DNA from 2 places in the Exiguobacterium sp. s11 genome. Region 1 is predicted to be linked to the other one. Evidence: riboswitches for the same ligand, from Rfam matches in the RefSeq annotation. Region 1 holds a riboswitch; the other holds the start of a gene.
The links. A riboswitch is a leader RNA that binds a small molecule or an ion and turns the genes downstream of it on or off. The one in region 1 is predicted to bind FMN.

Region 1 (9,622 bases):
CCTTCACGCGCATCACTTCGATTCGCTCCACCTTGCGCAAAGCCAACAACTTCTTCTCCTGAGACGGCAACATACACGCGTTGATCAATTAATGTCTGTTCCCATTGTTTCGTCCGTTTCGCATGCGACAACTGTGCTAAATACGGATCTGGAATGATACCTTGATACGTCTCGCGCCAGGCATCAATATGAACGCGGGCGATAGCTGACGCATCTTCTAGACGTGCTTCCCGAATCCTCATAACGGGATGATGAAGCGACGTGTCTCGCGTCCATTACGAACAGTCGGCTCGATTTCTTGTCCACCGTTCGCCAAGATGACACGGCGAGATGCTAGATTATCAACGCCACACGTCAACAGCACTTGATCGAGTCCACGTTGCCGTGCTTCTTCTAGCGCTAAACGGAGCCCGGTCGTCGCATATCCTTTCTGACGCTCGGATGGTCGGATGCCGTATCCGATGTGTCCGCCGTACAACTTCAAGTTCTCCGTCAAGTCATGCCGGAAGTTCAGCGCACCGACGATTCGTTGCCCGTCGACCATCCAGTACGTCGAATGGGTGACAAGACCCGGTCTGACTGTTGTCTCCATTTCCTTAAGTTCCGCAAAATAAGCGCCAAGTGGTTCATATGTGTCTCCGACTGCTTCCGGCACGATCGTTTCGCCCGACTCTCGCCAGTCTTCTAAAAAGGCGCGGTACTCGGTCTCCCACGCAAGAGTTGGTTTTATCAACTGCATCATTGGTGATTGCGCACCTCCTCTTCAATCAAACGATCGAGCCAGTCATCGACATGTTGGAACAGATAGCCGGCTTGTTTCGCAGCTGTCGTATCCATATAGAAATCGCGTTCTGGCGCAAGCGGCGATTCATCTTCTCCTTTTGCAACGAGTTGACTCGTCGTTCCCGCAACGCGGTCGATCTTATCCACTAGGTCTTGAATGGATAAGACACCGTCACTTGCAGCGTTGATTGGTCCGGTCAGTTCCGAACGACCACACCACTCCAAAAAGGCAGCGGCTTCGTAACTTGAGATATATCCCATCTTCGCGTATGTGTTTTCGGCAACAATCGGACGACCGTCAAGCGCACGCTTGATATGAAAGACGAGTCGCTCCGTATAGTCATCTGGTCCGAGGACGACCGGAAAACGGACCGCAACGACTGGGAACGTCGCCCGTTGGAAGAAATAACTCTCCGCTTGGCGTTTCCCTTCGCCATATCCATGTTCCTTCTCAAGCTCATATTTCCCGGGAAACGGATTGTAGGCACGCTCCGTGATATTCGCACCACCGTCTTCATAGACAGACATCGTCGACGTCAACACGTAGCGCCCGACTTTCCCTTCAAACGCGTCAATCGCAAGCTTGGCTTGATACGGCGTGAAGCAAATGTTGTCATAGATGACATCCCAGTGCTGTTGGCTTAAGTCCTTCATCGTACTACTTGACGTCCGGTCTCCTTTGAAAAATGTCAAGCCCTTCGCGACTGGTGGCGTATGCTCGCCGCGTGTGACGATTGTCACGTCATCCCCCGAATCGGCTAACCGAATCGCAAGCCGGCGTCCGAAGTAGCGTGTTCCCCCGAAGATCAATACTTTTCTCATCCTGAAGCCCTCCCTGTTCGTAGTAGCATTCACTCTCTTAATATTTCGAGTCAACGGAACAGGTCTCCTGTATGCGGACAATAAAAAAATCGTGGACGATGTCCACGATTGGATTCATTAACAGCCACCCGGTGTCCCGGCATTCGTTGCCGTCCGGAACGATGTCCCGCAACCGCATGTTGCGATGGCATTCGGATTCGTGATCGTGAATCCGCCGCCGAGCATCGACTGCTTATAATCGATTTCCAGTCCTTTGACGACCGGGTAATCTTTTTCGTCCACGATGACGGTCACGCCGTGCTGTTCGAAAACGAGATCCGTTTCTTTCTGTTGGTCGAATCCCATTCCGTACGACAGACCACTACATCCACCACCTTGGACGAGCATCCGAAGATTCCGTTCATCTGCTGGTGCCTGCGCCATCATGTCTTGGACTTGTAGCGCTGCTGCCTCCGTTAAATGGATCATGTCATCACCTTCCTTTTCTTTAGTATACGCAACTTCTGAGCGAATCGAAACCTAGTTGCTTGAAACTATCTTGAATTCGTTGTATAAATGGTATGTACAACAAAATAATCGTTCCATCTTCAGGGCAGGGTGAAATTCCCGACCGGCGGTAAACAACTATTATGAGTTGAAGCCCGCGAGCGAATAGGGCGCTATTTGCTGATTCTGTGTAATTCAGGAGCCGACAGTATAGTCTGGATGGGAGAAGATGGCGGCATGAGTTTGAATTTGATCGATTTTTGCAATAATCGATTAGGTTTATTTAATGCGGACTTCTCCCCTGTTGATCTCATCAATAGGGGTTTCTTTATGGACGCAGTCATGCCAATACTTCATCGAGAGGAACGAGCAAAAGGAGACAATACTCGTATGAAACGCACACAAAAAATGGTCACTCTGTCAATGTTAGGTTCAATCTCATTTGTTCTTATGCTTATCAATTTTCCACTGCCGTTCTTACCGAACTATCTGAAGATCGACTTCAGTGATGTTCCTGCTCTCGTCGCAGCGATCATGTTCTCACCGGTCGCAGGTGTCATCGTCGAAGCATTGAAGAACGTGTTATATTACATCTTCCGCGGAAGTGGTGTTCCGGTCGGAGAATTCGCGAACTTCGCTGCTGGTGTCGCATTCGTGCTTCCTGTCAGCTGGTTCTACCACAAAAAGAAATCAACACAAGGTCTCGCAACTGGCCTCGTCGCTGGTACGATCACGATGGCACTCGGTCTTGCGATTCTCAACTATATCTTGATCCTTCCAGCGTATGCATGGTTCCTCGGTATGGACTACATGGCGGATCCAGCTGTCAAATGGACAGCAATCACAGCCGGTATCTTACCGTTTAACGTCATCAAGGCATTGTTCATCTCGGCACTCTTCATTCCGTTGTTCTTGAAACTACGACCATGGATGATGCGCCGTCAACAATCTGCCTGATCCGAAAAGCTGCGCCCGCTGACGGACACGAATCCCCTCGTTCAGACGAACGAGGGGATTTTTTGGCTGTTCGGGCTCACAGCTCATTCTCTTCGATTTTTAGGTAAATCTTTTCAAGCAACTCTTCCGGCGTCTCGCCTACGACCGTCTCACCATCAACGAGACAAAAATGATCAAGCGAACAAATGCCGCAATAGCCAAGGCAACCGTATTCGACGACGTCGACGTTCGGGTCACGTTCGAGTTGCTCCATGACGACCTGTGTACCAGCCGCTAAGTTACTGATACAAAATTCAATAATCGGATTCACTTTTTTTCCTCCTTCAAGCAGGAAACGACCTGCCTCATGTCGTATTATACAAGGTCAGACTGATTTAGGGGAACTAAGGGGGATTTTACGTTATGAAGCAATTGGTCGTACTCGGCGGAGGATATGGTGGAATGCGGATTTGTGAGCGATTCAAGGACGAGGAAGTTGCCGTCACGCTCGTCGACCGTCTACCGTACCACGCACTCAAAACGGAATATTACGCACTCGCAGCAGGTACATTATCAGATCGAGATGTCCGGATTGAATTTCCGGAGGGGAAACATCTTACTTATAAATATGGACATGTCATTAAAATCTCACCAGAGACGAATACGGTCCACCTTCAAGACGGATCAGAATTATTCTATGATGACTTGATCATCGCCCTCGGTTGCGAGGATAAATACCACAACATTCCGGGTGCTCAAGAGTTTACATACAGCATCCAGACACTTGAAGAATCGCGCAAGACACAGCAAGCGATCTGTGGTCTGTCACCGGGGTCCGTCGTCTCGATCGTCGGTGCTGGTCTATCTGGTGTTGAACTTGCCAGTGAACTGCATGAAAGCCGGAAGGATTTAACGATTCGTCTGTTCGACCGCGGTCCATCCGTCTTGTCATTCTTATCCGACAAAGTCTCATCTTACGTCCAGGAATGGTTCGAGGAGCATGACGTGGAAGTCATCAACAATTCGAACGTCACGCTCGTCACGGCGGACGACGTCCGAAACGGCGACGATACGTACCCGTCGGACTTGACGATTTGGACGGCAGGTACGCAGCCGGTCAAGGTCGTTCGTGATCTCGGCTTTGCTGCAGATAGCGGTGGTCGGATCAAATTGACGGCACATCATCACGTACCGGAATACGATAACGTCTTCGTCATCGGCGATTGTGCCAGCTTGCCGTATGCGCCAAGCGGTCAACTCGCAGAACATCAGGCAGAACAAGTCGTCGACGTCTTGCAAGCGAAGTGGCAAGGGAAAAAATTGCCGAAACTGCCAGAAATCAAACTGCGCGGAATGCTCGGATCGCTCGGGAAATCAGATGGTTTCGGGATCGTCATGGGCAAGCAAGCGCTGACGGGGAAAGTCCCACGTCTCTTGAAGTCCGGTGTCTTATGGAAACACAAAAAGATTAAATGAGCAAAAGAGGTGTCCCGATCTTTGGGATACCTCTTTGTCGTTCACCCCGTCTGACTTAACTTCGCATCAATCGCTGCCGTAATCGTCTTCAGTTTGACGTACCCCTCGTCAATCATCTCATCATCGAGCACGATCAATGGATAAAAATAGACATCCTCTTTTAAGGCTTCCGTCCATTGATCCGATGTTGCTGTCTCGAAATCGACATAGCGAAGCGTCATCGCTTGCTCATATTTCCGTCCGAGGACGGCTTGTAGCCAACTGAACGTCTCTTCCGAGCTAGGTGCCCCGACACAACTCGGACAAGTGACCGCTGTTCCATAAACCGTGATTTCCATCTTGAAGTCCCCCTTTTCAATTCTCTCCTCTTTAGTATACAAGTTTTCCAGATTGAGAACATTTTTCAACCCTGTTACAATGAAACTATACGAAAGGATGTGTTTACGCATGGAAATGTTTGATCAAGTGAATGAAGTTCTTGAAAAATTGCGTCCGTTCCTTCTTCGTGATGGAGGAGACGTTGAACTCGTAGATGTAGAAGACGGAATCGTAAAACTCCGTTTGATGGGAGCTTGTGGTAGCTGCCCAAGTTCAACGATCACATTGAAGGCCGGTATCGAACGTGCCCTTCTTGAAGAAGTCGCTGGCGTCGTTGAAGTCGAACAAGTCTTCTAATACATGAAATCCCGAACGAATTCTCGTTCGGGATTTTTTGATTCATAGAATCCATTCTGCTAACGTATCGACCATGTATGTCGGTTGACGATCCTGACCTTGAATGAAGACGGGTGTATGGACGCCAGAATTGACGTGCATCGTCCGGATGCCTCCATTGATTCCGAATAGAATATCCGTATGGTAGTTATCCCCGACCATGATGACGTCTTCTTTTGACAGACCAATCATCTCCGTTGCGATATCGACCATGACCGGTTCCGGTTTACCGATGAAGAACGGTTCCTTCTCCGTCGTCACGCGCAGTACGGACGTCAAGGCACCGTTTCCTGGTAAGAATCCACGTTCTGTCGGAATGGCAATGTCTCCGTTCGTCGAGATGAAGCGGGCACCGGCACGAATCGCGAGGGCACCGACAGCGAGTTTTTCATACGTGATCTGACGGTCAAGACCGATGACGACGTAATCTGCCGCTTCGGTTGCGACGACGTCTAACCCTTCCCGTTCAAGCGCATCAATCAGTCCTGTCTCACCGATTGCATAGACGCGCGCTTTCGGTGATAGATCAGCGATATAACGACCGGTCGCCATCGCACTCGTCAAGACGTGTTTCGCATCGGAATGAACACCCATCCCGCGTAATTTCTCCGCCACGGCTTTTGCCGTCATCGACGCATTATTCGTCACGAACAAATACGGAATGCCTTCTGCTTGCAGACGATTGACGAAATCGACCGCTTCTTTTACCGGTTCCGTTCCGTTATACATCGTTCCATCTAAATCAAATAAATAGCCTTTTGCCTTCATCCTGACTCACTCCTCGTTTGGTAAAAATGCAGACACCGGTCCGAGTTCTGTCTCGATATACCGGCGAATCGCTTCCGGGAAACGACGTAATTCTGCTTCCTCTGTCTCAAGTACCGCCCGAATCTCCGCCATACTCGACTGTGTGAATGACCGGACGATCAACGTACGTAACGCAACGAGCTTCTTCAGACTCGTCGCGAGCGGTCCATCGATGACCTTCTCATCTTCTAAAATGAGAATGATATCTTCATAACTTCCCGGATCCCGCATGATGAATCCATCAATCATACTGTTTCCGATGTCGATGACACTCTCGATGACTAAAAAACCGATCCGTTCCATAGCCAGTGCCGTCGTCACCGGATCCCCCGTAACTTCCTTACTTTGTCGAAGTGCCGTCTCATAACAGACGACCGTCTCTTCGATTTTTTGACGATTGACGAAATACATCTTCATTCCCCCTCACATCCTCCATTTTATCGCTATCCGGCAATCCTGAAAAGCAGAAAGGTCATTTGCATCACATTCCTCAATGTGTTATCCTCAATTTAGATTTTTGCTGAAAATAGTATGTCACATTGGTGACGTGGAGGTTATATACATGGAACGGGAACTCGCACTGGAAATCGTACGCGCTACGGAAGCAGCAGCACTAGCTTCTGCTCAATGGATTGGTCGCGGTAAGAAAAATGAAGCGGATGATGCAGCAACGACTGCGATGCGCGAAGTCTTGAACACGGTCAACATGAACGGAACGGTCGTCATCGGTGAAGGCGAACTCGACGAAGCACCGATGCTCTTCATCGGCGAACGTGTCGGAACAGCAAACGGTCCAATCGTTGACATCGCCGTCGACCCGCTCGAAGGTACGAATATCGTCGCCAAAGGTCTCGGTAATGCGATGGTCGTCATCGCTGTCGCCGATCAAGGTGCCCTGCTCCACGCACCGGATATGTATATGGATAAATTAACAGTTGGACCGAACTTAAAAGGGCACGTCTCGCTCGACGATCCACTTGAAGTCATCATTGAAAAAGCAGCTCAATACAACAATAAACGGATTGAGGACGTCACTGTCATCATGCAGGATCGCCCACGTCACGATCACTTCCGTGAAGCCGCGATGCGAATGGGCGCACGGGTTCGTCTGTTCGAAGACGGCGATGTCTCAGCTGGAATCGCACCACTATCTCCTGCGACAGGAATCGATATCTTCATCGGTACAGGCGGTGCTCCTGAAGGTGTCATCACGGCTGCTGCCGTTAAAGCGATGGGCGGCGACATGCAGGCACGCTTACACCCGATGAACGAAGAAGAAACTGCTCGTGTCATCCGGATGGGGCTTGAAGATCCGCTTCAACTTTTAACGCTTGATGACCTCATCAAAAGCGACGACTGTATCTTTGCTGCGACCGGCGTCACGACGGGTGAAATGCTCGATGGCGTTAAGTTCTTGACGGATGATATCGTTGAGACGACATCCCTTGTCATGCGTTCAAAGACACGGACGATTCGAAAAGTCATCGCCGAGCATAGCTTATCGCGTAAACCATACTTGCAAAAAGTCCCCCAAACCCTTTAATCTGAAACAGATGTTAGGGAAATGAGGGAAGCTGAATGATGGAAGAACGTGATTTTTTATATGATGATGTCGAACAAACGAAGACACGCTTTGTCAGTTGGATCGGAGAAGCTAGTCGGTTTGATCTCGCCATCACGCACTCGGAACATTTTTACGGTAAGGTTCTCGTCTTGAATCTCTTATCGAATCGCTATGCGATCATCGGTGCGGACGATTTTGATGAACCTGGCTACATCGCGACGGCGTTTGACGTCGAAGACGATGCGGCAACGGAACTCGAGATGTATCTACGCGCTTATATCGGTCTATGAAAAAAGCCTTCGTCCGCGGACGAAGGCTTTTTCTTATAAGAGACGATCGTTTCGTTCATTTAATGTGTTCGGTCCGCTGAAGACGTTCGTATTGTCTGACTCGTCATGGGCACGACGCTCCGAATGCTGATCCGCTTCATCACCGACGAGTAATACGAATTGACCGCTTTCGACCGCATGATTCGCACGATCGACGTCTTCCTTCGTCAAGCCACTTCCACGAATAGCATCTCCGTGGGAAGCCGTGTCATCTTTTTTGAAGATGCTCTTGATTTCCTGCCAGAGATTACGATGATCTTCCTGTGACAGACGCGTAGATGTCTGTTGGTTGTTCAAATCCGCTAGTTCCTCGATTTGTTCGAGATCGTATTTGTCGTGTGCTAAGACTTTTAAATCAGTCGAGACGACACCGGCAACACGGAGATCGTGCACGGCACTAACAACTTCTGGTACGGATGAGTAAATTCCAACGATTCGCATGGATGGTTCCCCCTATAGGTACATGATACTTATAGTAATAGCCGAATTCCGTCCACTAGAAACGCTTTTCTGTATGACAGTTTGATTACTCGCTTTCCGTCTTCTCTGGTGCAGGTGCGAACTTCCGTTTCAACTTCAACGTATTGGATGAAGAACCGTCGAAGCGAGGTGGTGCTTCTTCTCCTTCTACCAATCCGATCTTCTTGACGATGAAGTAGGCACATCCGAAGTTACAGTATTCGTAGAGATAATCCGCCACATGCGAAATTTTCGTATCGAATGTCGCTTTCTCGTGTTGATCCTCATAGAAGCCACGTAGCCGTAATTGACCGTGCCCCCAGTCCCCCACGATATAATCATATTTTTCTAGGACATCGCTAAAACGACCGATGAAGGCTTCCTCATTAAAACCTTCCCGCTTCTCTTCGACGACCTCATAACGTTCCCGATTGACTTGTATCATTATTCCCACCTCCTGCTGTTCTTATCATAGCATATTCCATTTCGCCTGGCAGACGAAAAACCGTCCGAGCAACTGCTCGAACGGTTTTTGATCGTTAGTCGATCGGAAGTGCTGTTTTATTCTTTTTCGCTGCGTTGACTTGCTCATCCGCGTGATACGACGAACGAACGAGTGGACCTGCCTCACAGTGCGAGAATCCTTTGCTGAGCGCGATCTGCTTCAGTTCAGCGAACTCTTGTGGTGTATAGTATTTGATGACGTCGAGGTGTTTTTTCGTCGGTTGGAGATACTGACCGATTGTCATGATGTCGACGTTATTTGCGCGAAGATCATCCATCGTTTCAAGAATCTCTTCCCATGTCTCACCAAGACCAAGCATCAAGCTCGACTTCGTTGGAATTTCAGGTGCGAGTTCCTTCGAACGGCGAAGGAATTCAAGCGTCCGGTCGTATGTCGCTTTCGCACGAACGGTCGGTGTCAGACGGCGGACCGTCTCGATGTTGTGGTTCATGATGTCTGGTTGTGCATCAATCAGCGTTTTCAATGCCTCAAAGTTCCCACCCATATCTGAAGGCAAGACTTCGATTGATGTCTCTGGATTCATCCGACGAACTTCACGGACGGTTTCAGCGTAAACGCCTGCTCCGAAATCATTCAGATCGTCACGGGCAACCGCTGTGATGACCGCGTGCTTCAGGTTCATCAAACGAACGGATTCCGCGACACGTTTTGGTTCTTCAAGATCGAGTTCGTTTGGGCGTCCTGTCGTCACGGCGCAAAAACGGCACGCACGTGTGCAGA
Region 2 (9,622 bases), 400 kb from region 1:
TTCTCGACTCCTACAAGAAAAGAAAGCATGGTACATGCTTTTGTCAGGGAAAGCGAGGATGGCAGAGTCTTTCATTTTCGCATGTTCTACGAAACTTTCCGATTCGCTTCTTCTCGTCTCAACTGTTCGCGGAACAGTCGTGTCTCAGCAATGACGACGCCGGACAATCCAATCAAACCGATTAAGTTCGGAATCGCCATCAATCCGTTGAAGACATCAGAAATCGCCCACACCATGTTCAAGTTCGTCGTCATCGCGCCGGCTCCGGCGACTAAGACGAACAGGATGCGGTACGGTAGGATTGATTTTTGACCAAACAGATAATAGATCGATTTTTCACCGTAGTACGACCAGCCAAGAACGGTCGAGTACGCGAACATGACGAGACCGATCGTAACGATGTATTTCCCGGCAGGACCGAGGAAGACTTCGAAGCTCGCCGTCGTCAATTCAACACCCTCCAACTTCGTATCGAGCTGCCCTCCCATGACGAGCGTCAGTCCCGTGATCGAACAGACAACCAATGTATCGAGGAAGACTTGTGTCATCGAGACGAGTGCTTGACGCCCCGGGAAGTCCGTCTTCGCAGCAGCGGCTGCGATCGGTGCTGAACCAAGTCCTGCTTCGTTCGAGAAGACACCACGCGCGACACCGTAACGAATTGCCGCCCCGATTGCCCCACCCGTGATGGCCTCGTTTGAGAACGTACTACTGAAGATCGTTGAAATCGCACCTGGAATCAGATCATAGTTCATGATGAGAATCAGCAAGCCACTTCCGACATAGAAGAAAATCATGAACGGAACGAACAGACTGACGACTTTCCCGATTGACTTGACCCCACCGAGAATGACGACACCCGTCAGTACCATCAATACGATCCCCGTCACGTAAAGTGGCACATCAAACGTTGATTTCATCGCGAGGGCGACCGAGTTCGTCTGGACCCCGTTTCCGATCCCGAACGCAGCGATCGAAGCGAACGCGGCAAACAAGACACCGAGCCATTTCTGCTTCAGTCCACGCTCGAGGTAATACATCGGTCCTCCTGCCATCTGTCCTTTTTCATCAACGACACGATATTTGACGGCAAGAATCGCTTCCGCATATTTCGTCGCCATCCCGAACAGACCGGACAGCCACATCCAGACGATCGCGCCTGGTCCCCCGAGGACGACGGCGGTTGCGACACCGACGATATTCCCCGTACCGACGGTCGCAGCCAGTGCCGTCATCAACGCTTGAAAGTGACTGATGTCACCTTCTGACTTATCGTCCTGATGCTTTGAAAACGCAAGCTTCAGCGCATACGGCAGTTTGGTAATTTGAATGAATCCTAAGCGAATCGTCAAGTAAATCCCCGTACCGACCAACAGAATGAGTAACGGTGGTCCCCATACGATATCGGACACCGCACTAATCCACTCACTAAATGAATTTCCCATTCGTCTTACCTCCCTTTATGAGATATGTAGTTCCTTACCATTTTTTCAGAATTTACTGATAATTGTCAAACTATTTTTTCATGAAACTATTTTGATACTTCTTCATTTCAATAATTCACTACGATCGTTGTCATCGGAGTGTTCAGTGTAATCTTTATTATTTTGATTTTATAATCGATCTTCGGTCCTCTTCGCCAACTGCAGGCAAAACCTACGAACTTGCCACTCAAGACGATCGAATATTTGAATCTCGCGTCCGGTGAGGTGCTGTCCTTCATCGATACGAAAGTCGTCAATGACAATGATTTATTCGAAGCTATCTCGAATCAATACTAGGATGACGCTCAAGCATTCCGCGATATGCACGAACAGATTTCCGTCAGTCAAAAACAGACGGAAGCACTAAAAGAAGTTCTTCGTCAGTTCCAAGTCTCAAAAAAAGTCCCCTCGTCTTCATCGAAGAGAGGGAACTTCATGGTTTATTGCGCTGCACCTGTGAGCGGTTGTGCATCTTTTGCTTCCGCAGGTAATTTGATTTCGTTGATCTCATTGAATTTCGAGAACGTCGATTGGTTTTTCATCGTGAAATCGGTATTTTTCTCGACCGCAAAGACCATATCCATATCGAGTGATTTCGGATAGAATGTTTTCGCGTCATACGTCATCGTGTAGTTCATTTTCTTGTAATCGATGCTGTCCATCGCATCTTTCATCTGTGCCATCTGTCCTGTCTGCTCGAGCGAATCCTTCATGAATGCTTTGAGGTCGTCCCCTTTTAGTTTGACGTCGATTTGATAAACGTCACCCTCTTTTTTGGCGGTCCAGTTGTCTTTGTACTTTTTCAGTAGCTTGAGATTTTGATCCGTCGATGCCGATGACTCCATCGCCTCAACCATATCACCTAGCTCCGAGACATCTTGAACGAGCCATTGTCCGTTTTGCGATAGATACATCTTATCGTCGACGATATAGCTCTCGATCGACATGTCCTTACCGTTTTGTGGATTTTTCATCGTCATCGTCTGGTGCATCGTAAGCGGCTTCTGGATGATATCGGCTGATACCTTCTGATCTACTGCCATCTCACCTGCTTTTGAATTGACTGTCCCTTCCATGTGGAACGATTTAATATCCTTTTGAGCGGCTGTCGCTTTATTCAGTAATTCCGTATTCGAGAGTTCCCCCGACTTCGTCGAACCAGACCCACTGCCACTACCCGAATCCGTCTGCCCATCTTGACATCCAGCTAGTCCAATCGATGCTGCAACGATCCCAGCTGCTACCCACCTTGTTTTCTTCATATTCATTTCCTCCTTTATACGCGTTACCCTGATTTACGAAAAACATTGGAAAATGTTTCAAAGTTTCTTTATTACATCATTACCGTTCTTCTTCAAAACAAATCCTCATATTTCAAATCTACTATTCTTTTTTTGAAATTTGATTTATCACCTGCAAAATGTCCACAAAAAAATAGGATGACGGAAACTTCCGTCACCCTATCCTTATTTCGTTAGATCGTGCGTAAAAGATTCGCCATCTCAATCGCGGAAACGGCAGCTTCGTAGCCTTTATTTCCAGCTTTCGTACCGGCACGTTCGACCGCTTGCTCGATCGAATCCGTCGTCAGGACACCGAAGATGATGGGTACGCCTGTATCACGCGACGCACTCGCGACACCTTTCGCGACTTCGTTACAGACATAGTCATAATGTGATGTTGCTCCGCGGATGACGGCTCCCAGTGTGATGACCGCATCATACTTACCGCTTTTCGCTAACTTTTCCGCAACGAGTGGAATTTCAAATGCTCCCGGAACCCACGCCGTATCGACAGCATCCGCTGCAACACCGTGACGACGGAAAGCGTCGTTTGCTCCTCCGACGAGTTTTGAAGTGATCAATTCGTTAAAACGTGCTGCGACGATTGCGACGCGTAGTCCTTCTCCTGTTAAGAAACCCTCGTAGATCATGATGTGTGTCCTCCTTGGATGTCGAGCCAGTGCCCGAGTTTCGTTTGTTTTGTTTTTAGGTAACGCTGATTTTCCGGCTCGGCCGGTACTTGATGGGGTACACGTTCGATGATTTCGATCCCCTCTTGCTCGAGCACCCGTTGTTTGTCCGGGTTGTTCGTCATCAAGCGGATCTTCGTCACGCCGAGATCGCGCAACATATTGGCTGCGACCGTGTAGTCACGCATGTCCGTCGGATAACCGAGTGCATGGTTCGCTTCGACCGTATCGAGTCCTTGTTCTTGTAACTCGTACGCTTTTAACTTCGCCATCAGACCGATGCCGCGTCCTTCCTGACGTAAATACAAGACGGCTCCACCTTCTCGTTCAATCCGCTCGAGTGCCGCATCGAGTTGTGGTCCACAATCGCAACGCTTCGAACCGAAGACATCCCCTGTCAGGCATTCCGAGTGTAGACGGACGAGCATCCCGTCTTGCGCTTCGCCGGATAAGACAGCGACATGTTCTTTCTCGTCTTGCGTCGTATAGCCAATCATCCGGAAAGCTCCGAACGTCGTTGGAAGTAATACTTCTGCTTCACGTGTCAATGGACGCTCGAGATACGCGACAAGTGCTTCGATCGTGATCAGTTTTAAATCGTGTTCTTCCTTATAGAGAAGTAGATCGTCGACCCGTGCCATCGTGCCATCTTCTTTAATGATTTCACAGATGACGGCGATCTCATCGCTACCGGCAAGACGGGCAAGATCGACACCTGCTTCCGTATGTCCGCGTCGCTCCCGGACACCACCCTCTTTTGCGATCAACGGGAAGATATGACCCGGTCGTTTGAAACGTTCCGGTCCATCCGTCAGCATCCGCTGAATCGTTAGCGACCGTTCCTCGGCACTGATGCCGGTCTTTGCCTCTTCATGATCGATGCTGAGCGTGAATGCCGTCCCATGCGGGTCCGTATTATTCGCTGTCATCGGAGCAAGTTCGAGTCGCTGTGCGATCCGCGGACTGACTGGTACACAGACGAGTCCTTTTCCATGTGTAATCATGAAGTTGATGTTTTCCGGTGTCGCGTGTTCCGCGAGCATGACGAGATCGCCTTCATTCTCACGATCCTCGTCATCACAGACGATGATCGGTCGTCCGTTTTTCAAATCTTCTATTGCGTCTTCAATCAAGTCGAATCCGTTCATTACATGTCGCCTCCTAAGAATGCTGCCCAGTCCGTCTGCTTCTCATGCTGCGTGAAATGATAGAGATGTTTCGCCATCATGTCACACTCGATATTGACGACTGCACCGCTTGCCAATCGATCAAACGTCGTCACTTGACGGGAGTGCGGAATCAATGAAATCGAGATCGTTTCCGGTGTGACGCGTTGCAACGTCAGGCTCGTGCCGTTGATTGCGATCGAGCCTTTCGGAATACAATACTTTTGCCACGCTCCGACATCAAACGTATAGACCATCGCTTCTCCATCCGGTCGCCGACTGATCAGTCGGGCTGTTCCGTCGATATGTCCACTAACGAAATGTCCACCGAAGCGACCGTCTGCCGGCATCGCCCGCTCAAGTTGCAAGGGACTTCCGACTCGGTACGTACCGAGTGCTGTTGAACGGATCGTGTCATGGACGGCATCTGCCGTGAAACCGGTTGGACTCATCGACGTGACCGTCAAACAAATCCCGTCGACGGCGATGCTATCACCGATCTTCGTTCCTTCGAGTACCCGGTGCGCCTCAATTTCAAGCGCTAACCCGTTCGGTCGCGGGATCTTTCGTTTTAAGGTTCCGACTTCTTCAATCAATCCGGTGAACATGTCGTCTCCTCCTTTCGGATGTACGTCAGATGGAGATCCGGTCCGACCGTCTCAACCTGGTCGATTTGAAAACGATCTTCGATATCGTGTTGACCATTCCACGCATCGCCTTCAAAAATCGATGGGGCTTGGTAGACTTCGATTCGGTCAACGAGATCTGCCTCAAGGAAAGCGGCTTGAATCGTTGGTCCGCCTTCAATCAAGACACTACGGATGTCTTGTTCGTATAAGCGTTTCAAAATCGCTTCCGGCGTCTCATATTCACCAACGAGGACCGTCACCTGATCGTGACTAATCCGAGGAACACTCGTCAGCCAGTAGGTTGGATTTTTACCATCGCGGAAGACTTGCGCCGTCTCCGGAATCCGCCCCCGGCGATCAACGATTACTCGAATCGGCTCGATGCCTGACGATGCGCGTAACGTCAGTGCCGGATCATCGACGAGCACCGTCTCACTTCCGACGAGGATGGCATCGTGGCGTCCACGCAGGGCACGACCGTTCGCGCGTGCTTCTTCTGACGTGATCCAGCGCTGTTCACCTGTCGCCGCGATCCCGTTCATCGTCTGAGCGATTTTGACGGTCACGGTCGGACGTTTTCGTTCGATCGTCTTCCAGAATGCCGTGTAAAGGGCTTCTGCCTCATGCCGTAACAAGCCGACCTCGACTTCGATTCCCGCGTCCTGTAGCCGTTTGATTCCGGAACCAGCGACAATCGCATGTTTGTCTTCCGTTGCAACGAAGACTCGTTTGATTCCTGCTTGTAGAATTGCTTCCGTGCATGGTGGCGTCTTGCCGTGATGGTTGCATGGCTCGAGCGTCACGTAGAGATCGGCACCACGGGCGGCTTCTCCTGCCATCCGTAAGGCTTCGACTTCTGCGTGCGGCCCACCGGCAAACCGGTGTGCACCGAAGCCGATGATGCGTCCTTGTTTGACGATGACACAGCCGACACTTGGATTCGGACTTGTTTGTCCGTGTAACATTTGTGCTAATTGCATGGCATAACTCATCATCTGTGACATCGCGTTCACTCCTTTCAAATGAAAAAAGACGCCCCTTGAAAAAGGGGCGTCTGTATAGAAGGGTTCACGAAATACACGGTTCGCTTCCTGCATTTTTTCATGCAGAAAGAGACCGTCTCCTGAAAACATTTTTTCAGAAAACAGCTTGAATCGCGTCGTTTCGTTCTTCTCCCATCCGGACTTTACCGTCGGCCCTGGAATCTCACCAAGTCAGCCATGATGCGTACATCATGGGTCGCGGGCTCGTCGATCGATTGATCGCATCACCGCCGGTTGGGATTTTCACCCTACCCCGAAGAACTGGATTATTGAGTTATACAACTTTAGCCTAGCATATCTTTTTCAAGAAAACAAAGCGCAAATGCTTCTGTCTTGTCTCTTTTTTGATTTCGCTCCAGTTCTGTCACTCATCACCAATTCGTGATCGATCGCATCTCAAAAACGACCGGAGCACTTGATAGCAGTGCATCCAGTCGTCGTTTTCCGCTTATAAATATCCGTTCTTCCGATCGTGGAATTCTTGAGCGATCGCCCCGCGCGTCCGTTCATCAGCGAGGACGCGAAGCGCTGTCCGAGCGAGGATTTTCGCCCCCGTGATCAATGCTTCATCTCCAGCTGCTGAACGGGCCGCTTCTTTGAATGCTTCCGTATGGGCGACGAGATCGTCCGGACCAATCTTGATATACGGATGGATCGTCGGGATGACTTGACTGATGTTACCGGCATCCGTCGAGCCAAGACCCGGTCGTTCGTCTAAATGGACCGTTTCGCCGAGCGCCTCTGCTTCTTCTTGGAACAGACGGTCGAACGTCCGATTGAAGACAAGGTTATCGACTTCATTTTGGAAGGCGATGACATCGAGCGTCGCCCCAGTCGCGAGTGCCGCGCCTTGGGCGACGGCTTTGACTTTTTCCGTGACGGCATTCAATCGTTCCCGTGTCGTTGCCCGGATGAAGAAACGTGCTCTTGCGTATTCCGGGATGATGTTCGGCGCATCGCCTCCATGCGTGATGATCCCGTGGATCCGGACATCGTCTGGTAACTGCTGACGTAAGGCATTGATTCCATTGAAGAGTTGAATGACAGCGTCGAGGGCGTTGATGCCTTCTTCCGGTGACGCCGCTGCGTGTGCCGGACGACCCGTAAAGGCAAAGTCGAGTGGATCGACCGCAAGGGAAGAACCCGTGATCCGTGTTTGTCCCGACGGATGGACCATCAAGGCTGCATCGATTCCTTCGAGTAACTGATGTTTGACGAAACTGCCTTTCGCACTACCGTTCGGTCCACCTTCCTCGGCTGGTGTTCCAAGGACAACGACACTCCCGCCGACTTCATCGAGCACTTTACTGAGCGCGATCGCCGCTGCGACGCTCGTCGTGCCGATGATATTATGACCGCACGCGTGACCAATACCCGGCAACGCATCGTATTCAGCAAGAAAGGCAATCGTTGCGCCTGGTCGGTCGCTCGATTTCTTCGCGAAGAACGCGGTATCGTGCCCCGCAACGCCGAGTTCTACTGTAAAACCTTCCGCTGTTAGACGTTCCGCATGGAGCCGCGAAGCAAAGAATTCCTCGTTCCCGATTTCCGGCGTTGCATGAATCCGGTGACTTGTCTCAAGATACGATTCCCGTTTTTGTTCGATATCCTGTTCAATCGTCTCTACCCATGTCGTGCGTACTGGTGTCGTCATACTGTCCACTCTCCTTTTGAAATTATTCGCCGATGTCGCTCAGTGGAACGAACGTCGGGATCGTACTGCCTTTGTATTCTTTTTTGATGAAGGCCGCGACATCTTTTTGTTGATACAGCGATGCGATTTTTTTCAGTTCTTTTTTGTTCTTGTCTTCCGTCCGTGTCGCGATGATGTTGATGTATGGTTTTGCTGTCTCGTTCTCATGAACGATCGAGTCCTTGATCGGGTTGAAGCCAGCGTCAACGGCGATGCCATTGTTGATGATTGATGCCGCGACGTCCGGTAAGACGCGTGGCGTTTGTCCAGCGACGATCGGAACGATTTTCAGCTTTTTCGGATTCTCGACGATCTTATCGACCGAACCGTTGCCATCGAAGTCGTCCGGTAGCTTGATCAGACCTGCTTCTTGCAGTAACAAGAGGGCGCGTCCCATGTTCGTCGCTTCGTTCGGAACAGCGATTTTTCCGCCATTTGGAATATCTTTGACATCCTTGTATTTATCCGAGTAGATCCCCATCGGTGCGATGACAGTCGTCGCAATCGGCGATAGCTTCAAGTTATGTTCTTTCTTGAAAGCGTTGAAGTAGGAAATCGTCTGGAAGGCATTGGCGTCGATCTCACCCTCAGCCAGTGCCATGTTCGGCTGGACATAATCGGAGAACTTGACGAGTTCGATTTTGATGCCTTCCTTCTCTGCTTTTTTGGCGACATAATCCCAAACTTGTGTGTCTGAACCGCTGACACCGAGCTTGATCGTCTTTTCGTCTTCTCCTGATGCTGCGCACCCGGCAAATAAAATCGTCGTGAGTGTTGCTCCAATTGCTACTGCTTTTTTCATGACTGAATCGCTCCCTTGATTAATGTCTTCTGATTTTTCGTGCGACGATGTTGCCTGTCGTCTGTAAGCCTTGGACTAAGATGACGAGAATCCCGACCGTGATGATCATGACTTTCGTATCAAACCGTTGATAGCCGTAAGTAATTGCTAAGTCACCCAAACCGCCACCACCGATGGCGCCTGCCATCGCCGACGCCCCGATCAAGCCGACCGTCGCGATCGTTAAGTTCAGGATGAGTGAACCGAGTGCTTCCGGTAGGAGGAAGCGGAAAATCGTTTGAAACGGTGTCGCGCCCATCGCTTCTGCTGCTTCAAGAACGCCTTTATCGACTTCGAGTAAAGAACTCTCGATCAGACGCGCCATGTACGGTGCAGCGTAAAAGACGAGCGGAACGATTGCGGCTTCTGTTCCGATCGATGTCTGAACGATCAAGCGCGTCAACGGGATGATTGCGACGAGTAAGATGATGAACGGAATCGAGCGGAAAATATTGACGATACTGTTGAAGAACGTGAACAGCGGGACATTTTCAAGCAATGCTCCTTTTCGCGTGACGACAAGCAGGATACCGAGTGGCAAGCCGATCAAGGTCGAGAACAAGAGCGAAACGGATACCATCGTCATCGTCTGCAAAAATGCTGTCCAAATATCACTGTAGTTAACTAGCATCAGCGAGCACCTCCTCAACGGTTACCTGTGCCTGATCGATGTAGTGTAAGGCACGTTTCACTTCTGTCGTCTCACCGATCAGTTCAACGAGTAATGTGCCGAACGGCGTCTCCTGCAACTCCGTGATGCTACCGTGCAGGATATTGACATCGACGTCGAAGCG

Region 2: another riboswitch for FMN. It lies ahead of ribD (bifunctional diaminohydroxyphosphoribosylaminopyrimidine deaminase/5-amino-6-(5-phosphoribosylamino)uracil reductase RibD); the one in region 1 lies ahead of KNQ12_RS05295 (ECF transporter S component).

Annotation. Positions count from the first base shown of each region.
Region 1 is NZ_JACSNF010000001.1:978,083-987,704, forward strand. Features, by position in the region: gene KNQ12_RS05275 (GNAT family N-acetyltransferase) at 1-242, opposite strand, end outside; gene KNQ12_RS05280 (GNAT family N-acetyltransferase) at 239-739, opposite strand; gene KNQ12_RS05285 (NAD-dependent epimerase/dehydratase family protein) at 739-1,605, opposite strand; gene KNQ12_RS05290 (HesB/IscA family protein) at 1,723-2,073, opposite strand; FMN riboswitch at 2,185-2,326, shown strand; gene KNQ12_RS05295 (ECF transporter S component) at 2,482-3,048, shown strand; gene KNQ12_RS05300 (YuzB family protein) at 3,125-3,358, opposite strand; gene KNQ12_RS05305 (NAD(P)/FAD-dependent oxidoreductase) at 3,451-4,503, shown strand; gene KNQ12_RS05310 (DUF1462 family protein) at 4,545-4,841, opposite strand; gene KNQ12_RS05315 (NifU family protein) at 4,951-5,178, shown strand; gene KNQ12_RS05320 (TIGR01457 family HAD-type hydrolase) at 5,221-5,985, opposite strand; gene KNQ12_RS05325 (DUF86 domain-containing protein) at 5,992-6,435, opposite strand; gene glpX (class II fructose-bisphosphatase) at 6,587-7,567, shown strand; gene KNQ12_RS05335 (DUF3055 domain-containing protein) at 7,603-7,878, shown strand; gene KNQ12_RS05340 (general stress protein) at 7,912-8,358, opposite strand; gene KNQ12_RS05345 (YutD family protein) at 8,444-8,821, opposite strand; gene lipA (lipoyl synthase) at 8,916-9,622, opposite strand, start outside.
Region 2 is NZ_JACSNF010000001.1:1,379,651-1,389,272, forward strand. Features, by position in the region: gene KNQ12_RS07210 (alanine/glycine:cation symporter family protein) at 87-1,445, opposite strand; gene KNQ12_RS07215 (DUF6612 family protein) at 1,925-2,746, opposite strand; gene ribH (6,7-dimethyl-8-ribityllumazine synthase) at 2,959-3,417, opposite strand; gene KNQ12_RS07225 (bifunctional 3,4-dihydroxy-2-butanone-4-phosphate synthase/GTP cyclohydrolase II) at 3,414-4,604, opposite strand; gene ribE (riboflavin synthase) at 4,604-5,230, opposite strand; gene ribD (bifunctional diaminohydroxyphosphoribosylaminopyrimidine deaminase/5-amino-6-(5-phosphoribosylamino)uracil reductase RibD) at 5,215-6,255, opposite strand; FMN riboswitch at 6,415-6,559, opposite strand; gene KNQ12_RS07240 (M20 family metallopeptidase) at 6,743-7,948, opposite strand; gene KNQ12_RS07245 (MetQ/NlpA family ABC transporter substrate-binding protein) at 7,971-8,789, opposite strand; gene KNQ12_RS07250 (methionine ABC transporter permease) at 8,809-9,459, opposite strand; gene KNQ12_RS07255 (methionine ABC transporter ATP-binding protein) at 9,449-9,622, opposite strand, start outside.